DNA from 2 places in the Aeromicrobium senzhongii genome. Region 1 is predicted to be linked to the other one. Evidence: riboswitches for the same ligand, from Rfam matches in the RefSeq annotation. Region 1 holds a riboswitch; the other holds the start of a gene.
What was found. A riboswitch is a leader RNA that binds a small molecule or an ion and turns the genes downstream of it on or off. The one in region 1 is predicted to bind thiamine pyrophosphate.
Positions count from the first base shown of each region.

Region 2: another riboswitch for thiamine pyrophosphate. It lies ahead of H9L21_RS14095 (ECF transporter S component); the one in region 1 lies ahead of thiM (hydroxyethylthiazole kinase).

Region 1 is NZ_CP060587.1:3,063,138-3,071,020, reverse strand. Features, by position in the region: gene H9L21_RS15005 (PucR family transcriptional regulator) at 1-236, shown strand, start outside; gene H9L21_RS15000 (GyrI-like domain-containing protein) at 252-872, shown strand; gene H9L21_RS14995 (bifunctional hydroxymethylpyrimidine kinase/phosphomethylpyrimidine kinase) at 876-2,303, opposite strand; gene thiE (thiamine phosphate synthase) at 2,300-2,941, opposite strand; gene thiM (hydroxyethylthiazole kinase) at 2,938-3,729, opposite strand; TPP riboswitch at 3,719-3,815, opposite strand; gene H9L21_RS14980 (inositol monophosphatase family protein) at 3,860-4,639, shown strand; gene H9L21_RS14975 (NAD-dependent deacylase) at 4,636-5,322, shown strand; gene H9L21_RS14970 (MOSC domain-containing protein) at 5,332-6,174, opposite strand; gene H9L21_RS14965 (sensor histidine kinase) at 6,212-7,390, shown strand; gene H9L21_RS14960 (helix-turn-helix domain-containing protein) at 7,387-7,883, shown strand, end outside.
Region 2 is NZ_CP060587.1:2,868,854-2,876,736, forward strand. Features, by position in the region: gene H9L21_RS14070 (MlaE family ABC transporter permease) at 1-226, opposite strand, end outside; gene H9L21_RS14075 (ABC transporter ATP-binding protein) at 229-1,212, opposite strand; gene H9L21_RS14080 (DUF6801 domain-containing protein) at 1,273-2,274, opposite strand; gene H9L21_RS14085 (energy-coupling factor transporter transmembrane component T family protein) at 2,394-3,068, opposite strand; gene H9L21_RS14090 (ATP-binding cassette domain-containing protein) at 3,065-4,414, opposite strand; gene H9L21_RS14095 (ECF transporter S component) at 4,411-5,004, opposite strand; TPP riboswitch at 4,994-5,103, opposite strand; gene H9L21_RS15565 (DUF6801 domain-containing protein) at 5,180-7,327, opposite strand; gene H9L21_RS14105 (DUF4916 domain-containing protein) at 7,482-7,883, shown strand, end outside.

The DNA.
Region 1 (7,883 bases):
CCTCCCGTGCCGGTGACGCCGTGCTCGGGGCCCTGCCCGACGACCCCGAGGTGCTGACCACGCTGTGGGCCGTCCTCGAGGCCGGCGGAGCGGCGCCGGCGGCGTCCCGGTTGCACCTGCATCCCCAGACCGTGCGCTACCGGATGCGTCGTGTCGCGGCGCTCACCGGGCGCGATCCGCGGCTACCGTGGAATCGCTACGTCCTGCAGACCGCACTGCTGGCCGCACCACGCTGAGACCGGGGGGTCGCTGTGAAGCTCGACGTGAAGAAGCAGATCGCGACGTACAGGGCGCCCCGAGGCAGGTTCGAGATCGTCACCGTGCCTCCGCAGACCTTCCTCATGGTCGACGGGCACGGCGATCCCAACAGCGACCCGCGGTACGAGGAGGCCCTCGGGTCGCTGTATCCCGTGGCGTACGCGTTGAAGTTCCTGAGCAAGACCGAGCTGGACCTCGACTACGTCGTGCCGCCGCTCGAAGGGCTGTGGTGGTCGGACGACCCGGCAACGTTCACCAGCGCGCGCGACAAGTCCCGGTGGTCCTGGACGATGATGATCGTGGCGCCGGACTGGATCACCGACTACCACCTGGACCGGGCCTGCTCGAGCGTGGCGGCGAAGGGTGGCGCTCCGTTGCTCGACGAGGTGAGGCTCGAGTCGCTCGACGAGGGACGCTGCGTCCAGACCCTGCACGTCGGTCCGTACGACGCCGAGGGTCCCGTGCTGGCGGCCATGCACGACGAGTTCATCCCGGCGCACGGACTGCGGATGACCGGCCGCCACCACGAGATCTACCTCGGCGACCCGCGCCGGACCGCGCCCGAGCGCCTGCGGACGATCCTGCGCCAACCGGTCGAGGCGAACGAGCCCTGACCCTCACGGCGCCTCGAAGAACGCCAGCTCGTGGCGCATCGAGGCGTCGAACGCGGCGGCCATGGTGGTGCGTCGATCCGGTGGTGCCGCATCGGCGACGCGGTCGACGATGCTGCGTGCCGCCTCGGCCGCCTCGAGGAACGCCGGATCGGCATAGGTCCGCAGCCAGTCCCCGAACGGATGGCCCGGACGGCCCTGCGCTGCCAGCCGCCGGCCCAGGTCGGCGTAGAGCCAGTAACAGGGCAGCAGCGCGGCCACCAGGGCCTCGTGGCCGTCCCGTCGCGCCGTGGCGTGCAGGTGGTCGAGGTACGCGCGGGTCGCCGGCGCGGGCTCCGGCAACTCGGTGACCCACGTCCGGTGCAGTCGAGCTTCCTCCACGGCCGCGTCGCTGCCGTGTTCCCAGAAGGCCCGCTCCTCGGGCGTACCCGCCAGCTCGCCCGCGTGGGCCAGCAGCTCGGCGTACTCGGCCAGGTAGAGGGCGTCCTGGCCGAGGTACCAGGCGAATCGGTCGGGTTCGAGCGAGCCGTCCCCGAGGCGCCGCACGAACTCGCAGGCATCGACCCTCGCGCGGATCGGCTCGCTGTCGCGCCAGGCGCGTGCCGTCCACGAGTTGGTGCCCCTGAGGTGCGGCACGTGCTGGCGCAGCTGGTGGAAGTGGTCGATCGGGCCGTTGCCGCGACCGACCTCGAGCTCGGCTCCGTGCTCGATCGCCCCGGTCAGCCACTCCTTCGCCTGGCCGAGAGCGTCGAACCACGAGAGCCCGGACGCCGCCAAGGTCGCCATCGCCGACGACAGCGAGCATCCCGTGCCGTGGGTGGTCGTCGTGGTCACCCGGCGGCCCTCGACCGGCAGCACCGCGTCCGCGGTCACGACGGCATCGGCCGAGCTCGCCCCCTCGAGATGTCCGCCCTTCAGCAGCACGACCGTGTCGGCCGCGGTGGCGAGCGTTCGTGCCTGGGCGACCGCCCCGGCCCACGTCGTCGCCTCCGGGCCACCGACGAGGACGGCCAGCTCGGGCAGGTTCGGCGTCACGAGATCGACCCGCTCGCAGAGTCGTCGGATCGCGAGCTCGGCCTGCGCGTCGAGCAACCGGTCGCCGCTCGTGGCGACCATGACCGGATCGAGCACGACGATCGGCGGCCGAGCCCGCTCGAGCCAGGCCATGACCACCTCGATGAGGGGCGGCGAGTGCAGCATCCCCAGCTTGACCGCGTCGATCGTGACGTCGTCGGAGACGGCATCGAGCTGCTCGGTCAGGAAGGCCGGCGGTGGGACGTGGACCGACCTGACCCCTCGGGTGTTCTGGGCGACCAGGGCGGTCACCACCGCCATCCCGTACCCGCCGAACGCGGCGATCGTCTTGAGGTCGGCCTGGATCCCGGCGCCACCGGTCGGGTCGGTGCCGGCGATGCTCAGCACGCGCGGGGTCATCGGGCACCCGCGATCGCCGCGACGAAGCGCGCGGCGGTCTGTCCCGGGTCGGCGGCCTCCGAGACGGCGGACACGACGGCGACCCCCGCCGCTCCGGCGGCCATGACGCCGGGGACGTCCTCCAGTCGCACGCCACCGATCGCGATGCACGGCAACGCCGCCGCCCGGGCGAACGCTCCGAACCCCTCGACCCCGAGGACCGCCGGACCGTCGGGCTTGGAGGTCGTGGGACGGATCAGGCCGACTCCCAGGTAGTCGACCGTGCCCGGCGCCAGCGCGTGCGCGGCGCGCAGGTGATCGGGCGCGTGCGCGGTCCAGCCGACGGTCGCGTCCGGTCCCAGCAGGGCTCGGGCCGCGACCGGATCGAGGTCCTCCTGGCCGAGATGCACCCCGTCCACGCGGGCCCCGCCGTGCCGGGCGGCGAGCGCCACGTCCACCCGGTCGTTGACCAGGACCAGCGCGCGACCGGACACCACGGCACTGACGACGGCGACCGTCTCCGTGAGCTCTCGGGCGGTCGCGTGCTTGGCCCGAACCTGGACCACGGCCGTCCCGGCGGTCACAGCGGCGCCGACGACGGCCAGCAGCCGGTCGCGTGCCAGGCGCTCGTCGGTGACCAGGTGCAGCCCGGAGATCACGCGAGGCTCGAGACGCGGTCGCTCACGTCCTCGGGGCCGATCGCCGCGAGCGCGTCGAGGAAGGCGACGGCGAACGATCCCGGCCCGGCGCACCCGGCCGCGGCACGCTCGGCCGCCACCGCGTGCACGACGGAGGCGCTGACGGCCGCCGACAGCGGGTCGCACACGCCGAGGAAGGCGGCCATCGTGGCGCCGAGCGAGCAGCCGCCGCCGGTCACGAGCGTCAGCAACCGGTCGCCGCCGGCGATCCGAGCCACGCGGGTGCCGTCGGTGATGACGTCGACCTCGCCCGAGACCGCGACGACGGTGCCGTGCTCGCGCGCGATCTGTCCGGCCGCCTCCAGTGCGTCCTCGGACCCCGCGACGGAGTCGACGCCGCGCCCGCCGGTGCCGGCGCCCGCCAGGGCGATGATCTCCGAGGCGTTGCCGCGCACGATCGCCGGGCGGGCCCGGACCAGCTCGGCCGCCATGGCCGTGCGCACCGGCAGGGTCCCGATCGCAACCGGGTCCAGGACCCAGCGGTCGGTCGCCGCGACGGCGGCTCGGGCCGCGTCCTGCTGCTGGGCGTTCGGGGTGCCGAGGTTCACCAGCACGCCGTCGGCGACGCCCGCGAAGATCCCGGCCTCCTCGGGCAGGTCGACCATGGCGGGCGCCGCACCCAGGGCGAGCAGAGCGTTGGCGGTGAAGTTGGTGACGACGCTGTTGGTGATGCACTGCACCAGCGGGGTGGCGGCGCGCAGGCGCGTCAGCGCCTCGTCGGTGGGGACGGGAATGGACAGGACGGTCATGGGACATCCCTTCGCGAGTGCGAACTCGAGCAGGTTCGACGGGTCTGATCTCAGCCCGCTCGGTACGGGCACCCCGTGTCTGTCCACCACTGTAGATCCGTTCACAGGGTTCGCCTCTTACGGTTGAGACATGAACGTGACCCCGGACGACGTCAAGCTGGCGACCGAGCTGGTCGTCGAGGCGGCCGCCCTCGCCGCCCGGATCCGGGCCGAGGACGACCTGCAGACCCGCTCCAAGACCAGCGTCTCCGACATCGTGACCGCCGCCGACTACGCGGCCGAGGCGCGCATCGTCGAGCGTCTCGACCGCGAGCGTCCCGAGGACGGGCTGCTCGGCGAGGAGGGCACCGCCCGTGAGGGCACCTCCGGCCGCCGCTGGGTCATCGACCCGGTCGACGGCACGTACAACTTCGCCTCGGGCTTCGACTACTGGTGCTCGGCGATCGCCCTGGCCGACGGTGACCGGCCGCTGCTGGGCGCCGTCGCCCACCACGCGACCGGGACGGTCGTGGTCGGTGGACCCGGCGTGCCCACGACCATCAACGGCGAGCCGGTCACGCCCATCGAGGACGCCCCGGTGTCCCAGCTGGCCGTCGCCACCTACGCCCACCCGGCCTTCATCGTCGACCACCCCGGCTTCGCCGCCTGGCGCCGCGCCGCGGCGCTGCCGGCGACCATCCGGATGCTCGGATCGGGCTCGATGGACCTCGTCGGCGTGGCCACGGGCCGACTCGGCTGCTGGTTCCAGCACAGCACGCCCGACTGGGACTGGCTGCCCGGAATCGCGCTGGTCCTGGGGGCCGGCGGCGTCACCGAGCGCATCGAGGTCGACGGCCTGCTGTGGTCGGTCGCGGGCGCACCGACCGGGGTCGGCCAGATCGTCGACGCGCTGCGGGGAGAGGCCTCGTGAAGATCGTCGTCCTGACCGGTGCCGGGATCTCGGCCGAGAGCGGGTTGGCCACGTTCCGCGACGCCGACGGGCTCTGGGAGGGCCACCGGCCCGAGGACGTGGCCACGCCCGAGGCGTTCGGCTACGACCGGGCGCTCGTCCAGCGGTTCTACGATGAGCGCCGCGCCGCGCTCGAGCGCGTGCACCCGAACGCCGCCCACCACGCCCTGGTCGAACTGGAGAAGGAGTTCGGCGACGACCTGCTGCTGGTCACGCAGAACGTCGACGACCTGCACGAGCGCGCCGGCTCGCGCCGGCTGCTGCACATGCACGGCAGCCTGCGCCACGTCCGCTGCGAGGAGTGCGAGCACCGGTTCGAGTACGACGGCCCGCTCGAGCTCGAGCCCGAGTGCCCCGAGTGCGAGACCGCCGCGCTGCGGCCCGACATCGTGTGGTTCGGCGAGATGCCGCACGCCATGGACGAGATCCACGATGCACTGACCGAGGTCGAGGTCTTCGCCGCGATCGGCACCTCGGGCGTGGTCTACCCGGCCGCGGGCTTCGTCGACTACGCTCACGCCTCCGGCGCGCACACCTTCGAGCTCAACCTGGCCCCCTCGGGCGGAGGCTTCCACACGACCTTCGCCGGTCCCGCGACCGACGTCGTGCCGCGCTGGGTCGACCACCTGCTCGGGCGGGACTGACCCGAACGGCTACGCGCCGAGGGGCCCGCCGCCGGGCTCGGCCGCCTCGAGCACCTCGACCTCGTCGCCGATGCGGACCGTGACGCCGGCGACGTCGGGGATCAGGTTGACGCCGAACCACACGGCACCGGAGAACCGCCGGATGCGGGCCAGCGTGCGGATCGGCTCCTTGCCGCGCGCGACCTCGCCGGAGTCCTGCGGCTCGAGGGTGGTGATGACACAGCGCGCGCAGCCCTTGACGGCGCGGAACGTGGCGTCGCCGACGCGGATGCGCCGCCAGTCGTCCTCGGTCCAGGCGGCCTCGCCGTCGATCACGAGGTTGGGACGGAACCGGCTCATCGGCACGGGGTCGCCGCCGCCGGTCTCGATCGCGCGGTTGAGCGCCGCGAGGGACGTCTGCGTCGTGACCAGCAGCGGGTACCCGTCAGCCAGGCTGACCCGGTCCTCGGGCTCGGAGCGCGCGGGGTTGACGGCCCGTCGCGTCGGGTCGTCCAGGTGCACGAGGCGCACCTCGCGGCCCAGCGTCTCGGTCAGCCAGGCGGCGGCCGTGGTGGCCTCGGCGGCCGTGATGAGCGAGCTCCAGATCCGCACCGGGACCTGATGCGCCGGGTCGGGGTCGGGCACGTCGATCGCCGGGCGGCCGGGGACGCTGAGCCGGATCCCCGCCTCGGTCAGCCGGGCGTCGATGGCCAGGAGCCGGCGCTCCTCGCGGGCGGTGAGGAAGGTGCCCTCGGCGTCGACGACCATCCAGCGCCGGTCTCCGGCCAGTCCCCACGGGTCGACGGTCGCGGCGTCGAGGTCCTCGATCCGGCCGGACTTCAACGGGTGGCGGTGGAGGGACTTCAGCTGCACCGGCTCAGGGTAACGGCGATCTGGAACGATGACCGGCATGACCACCGTGACGGATGAGGCGCCGATGGGCGCCTCGGGGCGGCGGGCCGAGCGCGGCATCGCGCTGGTCGTCCCGGCGATGCGTGCGGTCGTGCTGCTCCAGATCCTGCTGAGCATCACGGCCGGCGCGCAACTGGCCGAGCACACGCAGGCCTATGTCGCCCTCGGCCTGCTCGTCTCGGCCGCCTCGGTCCTGCTGATCGTGCAGTGCCTGCTGACCGGCTCGGTGCGCCCCGGCTGGTGGCACGGGCCCGACATCGTGCTGGCGTGGGTGTCCGTCCCGGCGATGGTCCTGCTGCTGCCGTCCAGCCACGTGGTCGGCACGTGGGAGTCCTGGGCGTCGGGCTTCGCGATCAATGTGGGCGCACTGGCCTCGACCTGGCTGCGGCCCGCCCTCGCCGTGGCCCACGGCTTCGGCCTCGGCGCCTGGTACCTCGCCTGGATGGTCACGGTCGACTCGGCGTCGTGGGAGACGAACCTCAACAACGCGCTGACGATCCCGGGCTACGCGCTCGTCGTGGCGCTCACGGTCCACTACCTGCGCGCCCTCGCCGCCGACGCTGACCAGTCGCGCGAGGATGCCGTCGCGGCCACGCGCACCCTCGAGCTCGAGCGCTACCAGATGACGGTGCACGACGCCTCGAGCATTCTGCACCTGCTGTCCGACGAGGACACCCCGGCCGAGGTGCTGCCCGGCCTCCGGCGGCAGGCGCACCGTGAGGCGAACCGCCTGCGCAACTACCTCGCCGCCGAGCCGTCGCCCGAGCACGCGGAGGGCGCTCGCACCATCGCCACGATGCTGGCGGTGGCGCTGGAGGGGTTCGACGACCTGCCGCTCGAACTCGCCGTCGACCTCGGAGGTCACGCACAGCTGAGCGAACCGGTCTGGCACGCCATGAGCCGCGCCGTCGCGACGATTCTGCACAACGTGCGACTGCACGCGCGCGCCCACCAGGTCGTGGTCCACGCGGACTGTGACGACGACGGGTGGGAGATCGTGGTGTCCGACGACGGCGTCGGCTTCGACCAGGCCAATCAGCCGATGGGCTTCGGGCTGAACACCCAGGTCGGCCACGCGCTGCGCGAGGTGGGCGTCGACGCGCAGGTGCGGTCCGCGCCGGGCCGCGGCACGTCCGTGACGCTCGTCGGACCCGTCCACCGGCAGGAGGAGCCGTGACCGATCGCCCCCGCGTCGTCGTGATCGACGACAGCACCGTCATCCGTGGCGGCTTCGCGACCGTCCATCCCGAGGTCGAGGTCGTCGCCACGTACGCCAGCGTCGAGCAGTTCGAGGCGGCACCCGTCGAGTGCGACGTCGTCGTGCTCGACCTGTTGCTGCGCGGCCCGCAGGGCGCGGGCGCCGGGACGAAGCAGGGTCGCGCGGCGATCCGTGCCGTGCGCGCCCGGGGCCTGCCGGTGTGCCTCTACACCGACGAGCGACGCGCGATCGTCCTCGCGCTGTGCCTGCGTGCCGGCGCCCACGGCGTCGTGCACAAGTCCGACCAGCCGGCCGTCACCGTCCGCGCGATCGAGGACGTCCGGGCCGGGAACGTCGTCGTGACCCAGTCCCTCGTCGGGCTGACCGAGCTGTTGGACCGCCGCGGTGTCCCCCTCGAGCTGAGCCCGCGCCAGCGCCAGGTCATCTCGCGCCGCGCCCGCGGACGGCACTG
Region 2 (7,883 bases), 190 kb from region 1:
GGGCACCGAACTGCTGGACCAGGCTGCCGGTCTGCAACGCCACGACGGCACCGAAGGGGATCGCGACCAACGCGATCGGGATGATCGTGACCGAGGCGATGAACCAGGCCTGCTGGACGAACTCACGGAACTGAAACGGCCGCCTGAACACGGCGAGCAGCACGTCGGCCCCGAAGGCGAAGAGATTGCCCGCGGTGGAGAGGGGTCCCGTCAGGAACTTGACCATGCTCACCGGGCACCTCCGGGCAGCGAGGTCTGGGGCGGCACGGTGAAGCTGGAGCCGTCGTCGAGGAACGAGCCGGCCGGCGGCACGACCCCGTTGGCGGCGCACCACGCACCCGGTTCGGACTGGGTCGCGCGCGGGCGACCGTCGGACGGGAACAGCTGCAGCGGGATCGGCGGCAGCGGGGGCAGGGTGCTGTGGTCCTCGGCGGCCAGCTCGTCGGCGTCCTTCTCCTCGCTCATGCCGATCGGGCCGACGGTCTGCGCGTTGAGGAACTGGCGCACTGCCGGCTCCTCGCTGGACAGGAGCATCTCGCGCGGGCCGAACATCGACAGGTGCCGGTGGTAGAGCAGTCCGATGTTGTCCGGGACCGTCCGCGCCGTGTTGATGTCGTGCGTGACGATGAGGAACGTCGCCTCGGTCTGGGCGTTGAGGTCGACCATGAGCTGGTTGATGAACGCGGTGCGCACGGGATCGAGGCCGGAGTCGGGCTCGTCGAACAAGATGATCTCGGGCTCGAGCACCAGGGCGCGCGCCAGTCCGGCGCGCTTGCGCATACCGCCGGAGATCTCGCCGGGGAGCTTGTCCTCGGCACCGACCAGGCCGACCATCGACATCTTCTCCATGACGATGTCGCTGATCTCGGACTCGGACTTGCGGGTGTGCTCGCGCAGCGGGAAGGCCACGTTGTCGAACAGGGTCATGGAGCCGAACATCGCGCCGTCCTGGAACAGCACCCCGAACAGCTTGCGGATCTCGTAGAGGTCCTTCTCGCTGCAGGTCGCGATGTCGACGCCCTCGATGAAGATGTGGCCCTCGTCGGGCTTGATCAGACCGATCAAGGTCTTGAGGAACACCGACTTGCCGGTACCGGAGGGTCCGAGCATGACGCTGATCTGCCCGGCGGGCAGGCTCAACGAGACGTCGCGCCAGATGGTCTGCTTGCCGAAGGCCTTCGTCAATCCTTCAACTCGAACTTCGACACCCATCAGGGCTCCTTACCAAGGGGGACTGAACCGCCTCCGGGGCGGCCACACAGGATCGGGACGTCAGGCCCTGCGACGTCGCGACCGGAGGACGAGCGCGATCCGCGCCAGGACGAGTGCGCCGAACACGCCGAGCAGGCCCGGGCCGAACGGTGAGCCCGTCGCGGGGAGCTCGGTCGTCCGGTACGAGCCGCCGCCGCTCGCCGCGTCGGCGGGGCTGACGCCGTAGTTGTCGTCGTTGTACCCGTCGATCTGGGTGACGGGAACCGGCTCGCCGGGTTCGATCACCTCCGGATCGGTGCCGCTGCCGTCACCGGGGGTGTCGCCATCACCGCCGGGGTTGGTGGGGTTGGCGTCCGCGGCCGGCAGCGGGCACTCGGTCTCGCTGCAGCCGGCGCCGATCTTGATGGTGCCGATGACGCGCGAGGCGGCATCGCTCTTGTCGCGGATGCAGTTGAGGTCGGCCTTGTCGATCGCGCCGATGACCGGCGGGTTCATCTCGGAGTGCAGGACGAACTGCGGGGGCATCTGGACGTAGATCAGGCCGTTGCCGCCGTCGACCTGGGGCACGGGGACGGCGCTGACGTCGCCCTCGGCGACGATCGCCACCTCCTGGTCGGGGCGCAGGTCCACCCAGTTCTTGACGACGAGGTTGCGGACCGGCTCCTTGCGCGTCTCCAGCAGGCCGGCGCCGGGCGCCACGGCCTGCAGGATGGTGTCGGAGGTGGAACCGCCCTTGACCTGGCGGACCTTCATCGGCCCGTACAGCCGGTTGACCAGCTTGGGCGGGAGGAAGAGGGTCAGCTTGGCCTTCGTGGCCGCGACCGTCTCGCCGGGCTGCACGCTCTCGGGCAGCGTGGTCTCGGCGGTGACGTAGAACTGCTGCGGGCCCTGGAGCGAGGTGTTGATGACGGAGTTCGTCGCCTTGCAGGTGTACCCGACCCGCTCGACCTTGGCGTCAGCCGCGGTGGCGGTGGGTGCCAGCTGCACCAGTCCTGCGGCGACCACGCCGGTGGCGATGGTGAACCGAAGTCCTCGACGTACTGCTGAGGCGCTCTTGCGCATCGGGTCTCCTCGCTTCAGAACAACGGATCACCCGGAGGTCTCGGCTGTGACCCGGGCAACGTCGAAGACTGTAACCTCTAGTTGCACTGTGATGCAAGCCACTTTACCGGGGTGTGACCTCAGGTGCCGATGAGGCGAAACACCACGGGGAGTGCGCCCAGGACCGCCGCGGTAGCGAGCGCCGCGACGTCGAGTCGGGTCCACACCGCGGGCTCGGCCCACGTGCGCCGATGAGCCGAGGCGAATCCCCGCGCATCCATCGCGATCGACGTGCGCGTCGCCTCGCGCATCGTGTGGACGAGCAGCGTGAACGCCATGGCCCCGGGCCGGCGCGGCAGATGGCGCGCCCGCCGTACCCGTTCGAGCTCGTGCCACGTCTGCCACACCCCGGTGACCCGCTGCAGCGCCGCCGAGAGCGCCGCCGCGAACCGCCCCGGGAACCGCAGGGTCTGCGCGAGGTAGTCACCGAGCCGCGCGACGTCGACGTAACCGACCGCCACCGCACCGGGCCACGTCATCACGAAGGTGCGCAGGCCCGCGACCGCCGCCACCTCGAGGTCCCGTCCGCCGAGCAGCCAGGTGGACCACGTGATGCTGGCGACCGGCAGCGCGACCAGGGCCAGACACAACGCGGGGTAGCGCCACGACGGCACCAGGAACGCGAGCGTGACGACGTACACGGCAACGCACACCAGCGCGACCGGCAGCGTCCGGATGGCCGGTGACCCCAGCGCCGCCGTGAGCGCGATCGCCACCAGCACGATGGGGTTGAAGCGGGTGATCAGTCCGGTCACGCGACGACCACCCCGTCCTTGAGGACGACGTCGCGATCGCGCGGCAGGTCGGCGTCGTGGGTCGACACCGCCACCGTCGCGCCGCAGCCGGCGGCCGTGCCCAGCCATCCCGCGACGACGGCCCAGGTGCCCCGGTCCTGCCCGACCGTCGGCTCGTCCGCTAGCACCAGGCCCGGCCGGTGCGCCACCGCCGCGGCGAGGGCGAGACGACGCTGCTCCCCGCCGGAGAGCCGGTACGGATGGTCGTCACCGCGGCCGGGCAGGCCGATGACCTCGAGCAGCGCATCGACGTCGACCGGGCGACCCAGCGCACGGGGCGTGGCCTCGAGCTCCAGGCGCACGGACCTCGCGACGAAGCCGACCTCCGGATCCTGCGGACACCACCCGAGCTCGTCCGGCCCGGTCCGGTGCCCCGACACGGGTTCCAACAGTCCCGCCAGGCCCAGCAGGGCACTGGACTTGCCCGCACCACTGGGCCCGACGAGCGCCGTGGTCGTGCCCGGCGAGAGGGTGAGCGTCAGCGCATCGACCGCGCGCGTGCGCTCGGTGCCTCGCAGCGTGCGGGTGACCTGGTCGATCACGAGGTCGCGCGCCTCGACCGTCGCCTCGACGACCGGCCGGACCAGCTCCGCCGGGATCGTCGCCGGCACCGGCGCGGGACGCCCGGGCATCCAGAGTGCGTCCGGCACCGCCGCGCCCAGGAACTCCGCCACCGAGCCGTCGAGGACGACCCGCCCCGCATCGAGGACGATCACCCGGTCGACGTGGTCGAGCCAGGGCTCGAAACGGTGCTCGACGACGATCAGGGTCCGATCGCCGACGACGCGCAGCACGGAGTCCCGCACCTCCGCCGCGAGGTCCGGGTCGAGCATCGACGTGGGCTCGTCCAACAGCAGCACGTCGGGTCGGGTCGCCAATGCCCCCGCGAGGGCGAGGCGATGACGCTCACCGCCCGAGAGCGCGCTGGTGAACCGATCCAGCTCGTGGCGCAGGCTCACCGACTCGAGTGCGGCCCGGACCCGCCGCCAGATCTCGTCGCGCGGCACACCCAGGTTCTCGGGCCCGAAGGCGACGTCCCGGCCGATCCGGTCCGCGACGATCGACGAGGACGGGTTCTGGGTGACCATGCCGATCCGGCCCGAGACCTCGACCGACCCACTGGACTCGCCCACCAGCGTCGCGCCCAGGGCGCCGGCGGCCGCATGGAGGGCGGTGGACTTGCCTGAGCCGCTCGGGCCCACCAGCAGGACCCGCTCACCCGGCTCGACCGTCAGGTCGAGTCGGGTGAGCACCGGCCGGGACGCGTGCGACGGCGTCCAGGAGTAGTCGCGGAACGCGAGCGTCACGGTCGGCCGGCAGGGAAGGAGTCGAGCGCTCCCGCCTGTGCCAGCCGGCGGACGAGCAGCCAGCCGCCGAGACCCGCGATGACGATGCCGGAGACGGTGAAGAAGCCGAGGTAGGCCAGGCGCCACTGCAGGTCCCAGTCCGGCCAGTAGTACTGCCACTCGTAGAGGCAGGCGAAGACGGCCGCGAGAGCACCGGCGAGCATCGCGGTCACGACGTCGAAGCGGCGGTAGAGGAACAGGGCGAAGATCAGCTCGGCGCCCAGACCCTGGACGATGCCGGACAGCAACACGGTGCCGCCCCAGGCGGTGCCGCCCAGCACGAACATCGAGATCATGGCGGCCACCATCTCGGTGGCGAAGGCCGCGCCGGGCCGGCGGACGATGAGCCCGCCGACGACACCGGCGATCAGCCACATCCCGGCGAGCAGGCCGGTCGCGGGCTTGAAGCCCACCGCCGCGCCCAGGTCGATCACGTCGTAGAACTTGCCCCATCCCCAGAAGACGACTCCGAACGCGACGCCGAGCATGGCGATCGTGACCAGGTCGAGCGTCCGGTATCGGATGGAGGTGGAACGGATGGCAGATGTCATCGTGACTCCCTTCGCCGGTGCTAACCGGAGCAGGTTCAAGGGTCTGCGGCTGTTCCGCACTCTCAGCGCCCTCTGCATGGCGCTCCCCTGTCGTGTTCGGCCAGCCTAACCGTTCCCGGCGCAGACGTCAGCGGGGGCGGATCCGAAGATCCGCCCCCGCCTCGGTCCTACGGACTCAGTCCCGACGTGCCCTGCGGCGCATCAGCACGACACCCGCACCGGCGAGGACCAGGACGCCACCGAGGGCGGCCAGGCCGGCACTCGGACCGCCGGTGGAGGCGAGCCAGTCGGAGTCGTCGTACGCGTCGTCGTTCGACCAGTCGTCATCGCCGCCGGCATCGGCGGCCACGATCTCGATCGGGATCGCGGCGATGACACGACCGTTGTTCGCCAGCTCGACCGTGTGCTCGCCGAGCGGCGCGTTCTCGGGAACGCGCACGGACGCGTGGCCCGACACGTCCACGGTCCGCGTGCCCATGGCGATCGGATCGGAGTGCAGCTCGAAGGCGACCTCGCGACCGACCCAGTTCTGCCCGAAGGAGAACGTGAGCACGTCACCGGGCGACACGACGTCGGAGCTGATGAGCTCCGGCGCCTCGCTTCCGGCTCCGTCCGTGGGCTCCGTGGTCGGCTCCGACGTGGGCTGGCCGGTCGGCTCGGACGTCGGCTGCGACGTGGGCTCCGACGTGGGCTGGCTGGTCGGCTCGGACGTGGGCTCCGAGGTCGGCTGCGACGTGGGCTCCGAGGTCGGGGAGGTGACCGGGTCGCCGTTGACCGGGATGCTGCCGAGATCGAGGTCAGCCGGTCCCGTGCAGGTCAGGTCCGAAGGGATCGTCTCGCCCGCCGCGGGATGGATGGTCGCCTTGACCGTGAACCCCTGGGGCATGCCCAACTCGACCGTGCCGACCGCCGAGGCGGGCGTGGTGATCGCGGGGACCTCGCCCGAGGCGGGAATCAGCCACGGCGCGTTCGTCGTCTGCGGGATGTCGGTACGCGGCGCCGCCAGTCGCGGGATCGCCACGGTCGACGTCTGTCCCCCGGTGGTGAGGGTGATGGACGAGTCCGTCGAGGCACCTTCGGCCGCGACGCCTCCGAGGAGGTCCACCGTGGAGGCGCGCAGCTTCTCGGGCATCGTCAGCGTGATGCCGACCGGACGCGGGGAGATGACCTCGCCCGGACGCACCGACCCCGGAACCGTCGTCTCGGCGAGGACTCCGACCTCGTGGAGGCCGAGGTTGAGGCCGCCGGCCGTGACCTTGCATTCGTAGTTGAAGCTCTTGGACAGATCCACCGGACCGGCGGGCGGCGGGTCAGTCGGGTCCGTGGTCGGTTCCGTCGTGGGCTCGGTCGTCGGCTCCGTCGTGGGCTCGGTCGTCGGCTCGGTCGTCGGCTCGGTCGTCGGCTCCGTGGTCGGCTCGGTCGTCGGCTCCGTCGTGGGCTCGGTCGTCGGCTCCGTGGTCGGCTCCGTCGTCGGCTCCGTCGTGGGCTCCGTCGTCGGCTCCGTCGTCGGCTCCGTCGTCGGCTCCGTCGTCGGCTCCGTCGTGGGATCCGTGGTCGGTTCCGTGGTCGGCTCGGTCGTCGGCTCCGTCGTCGGCTCCGTCGTCGGCTCGGTCGTGGGCTCCGTCGTGGGCTCCGTGGTCGGCTCCGAGCTGGGCTCGGTCGTCGGCTCCTCGGTCGGCGTGACGCCGATCGATCCCAGGGTCAGGTCCTTGCCGGCGACGGCGGTGCAGGCCAGGGTCGCCGGAACCTGGTCATCGGGCGCGGGGGCGGCCGTGTAGATCGTCGCGACGACGTTGAACGCTGCCGGCAGGCCGACGTCGACCTTGTCCACGGCGTAGTCGGGCACGGTGATCTCGGGCACGGTGCCCGCCGCGGGGATCGTCCACGGCGCGTTCTCCTCCTGCGGGATGTCCCGGCGCGGCGAGGAGAGGTTGGGGATCGCCACGGAGGTGGTCTGGCCGCCGGTCGTGAGAGTCACGACCGAGTCGGTCGACCCACCGCTGGCCGCGACGCCACCGACGAGGTCCACCGTCGACGAACGCAGGACCTCGGGCATCGCGAGAGTGATGGTGACCGGGGTCGGCGCGATCTTGTCACCGGGGCTGACGCTCTCGGGCACCGTCGTCTGGGCGCGCACGCCAACGGGACGGTTGCCGAGGTTGAGGCCACCGGCCTTGACGACACACATGTAGTCGAAGCTCTTGTCGAGCGTGGTGTCGGCGCTGGCAGGACTGAAGACGCCGCCACCGACGGCACCGACGAGCACCACGGCACAGGCGGCGGCAGCGGCACTGACGCGGCGGGACGGTTGGAGCAAGGTCACGAAATGAATCCCCTCATCGATGGCCTGCGCAACGGACACGAGGCCGAACACGGCGTGTGATCCACCTCACCATAAGTGCTGTAACTCCCAGTGACAACATCTTTTGCAAGACGACTCGCCCTGCCGTCGTCCCCGGATCGACCACAATGGGCCCATGCCCTCCGTGCGTACCCCTGATCCGAATCCCGGCTGGCTCTCGGAGTTCCAGCTGGAGGAGACCCGCTCTCGCGTCCCGATCCTGTACGTCGAGGCGGTGCCCGTCCGGCTCGACAGTCTCGGCCAGGTCGAGCAGGTCGGCCTGTTGCTGCGCGGCTCGGCCACCACGGGCTCACTGGCCCGCTCGTTCGTGTCGGGCCGGGTGCTCCACGGCGAGCCGATCCGCTCGGCGCTCATGCGCAATCTCGAGAAGGACCTCGGCCCCACGGCGTTCCCCCAGCTGCCGGCGAACATCGTGCCGTTCACCGTCGCCGAGTACTTCCCGATGCCCGGAATCACCCCGCTGCACGACGCGCGCCAGCATGCCGTCGCGTTGGCGTACGTCGTGGCCGTCACCGGC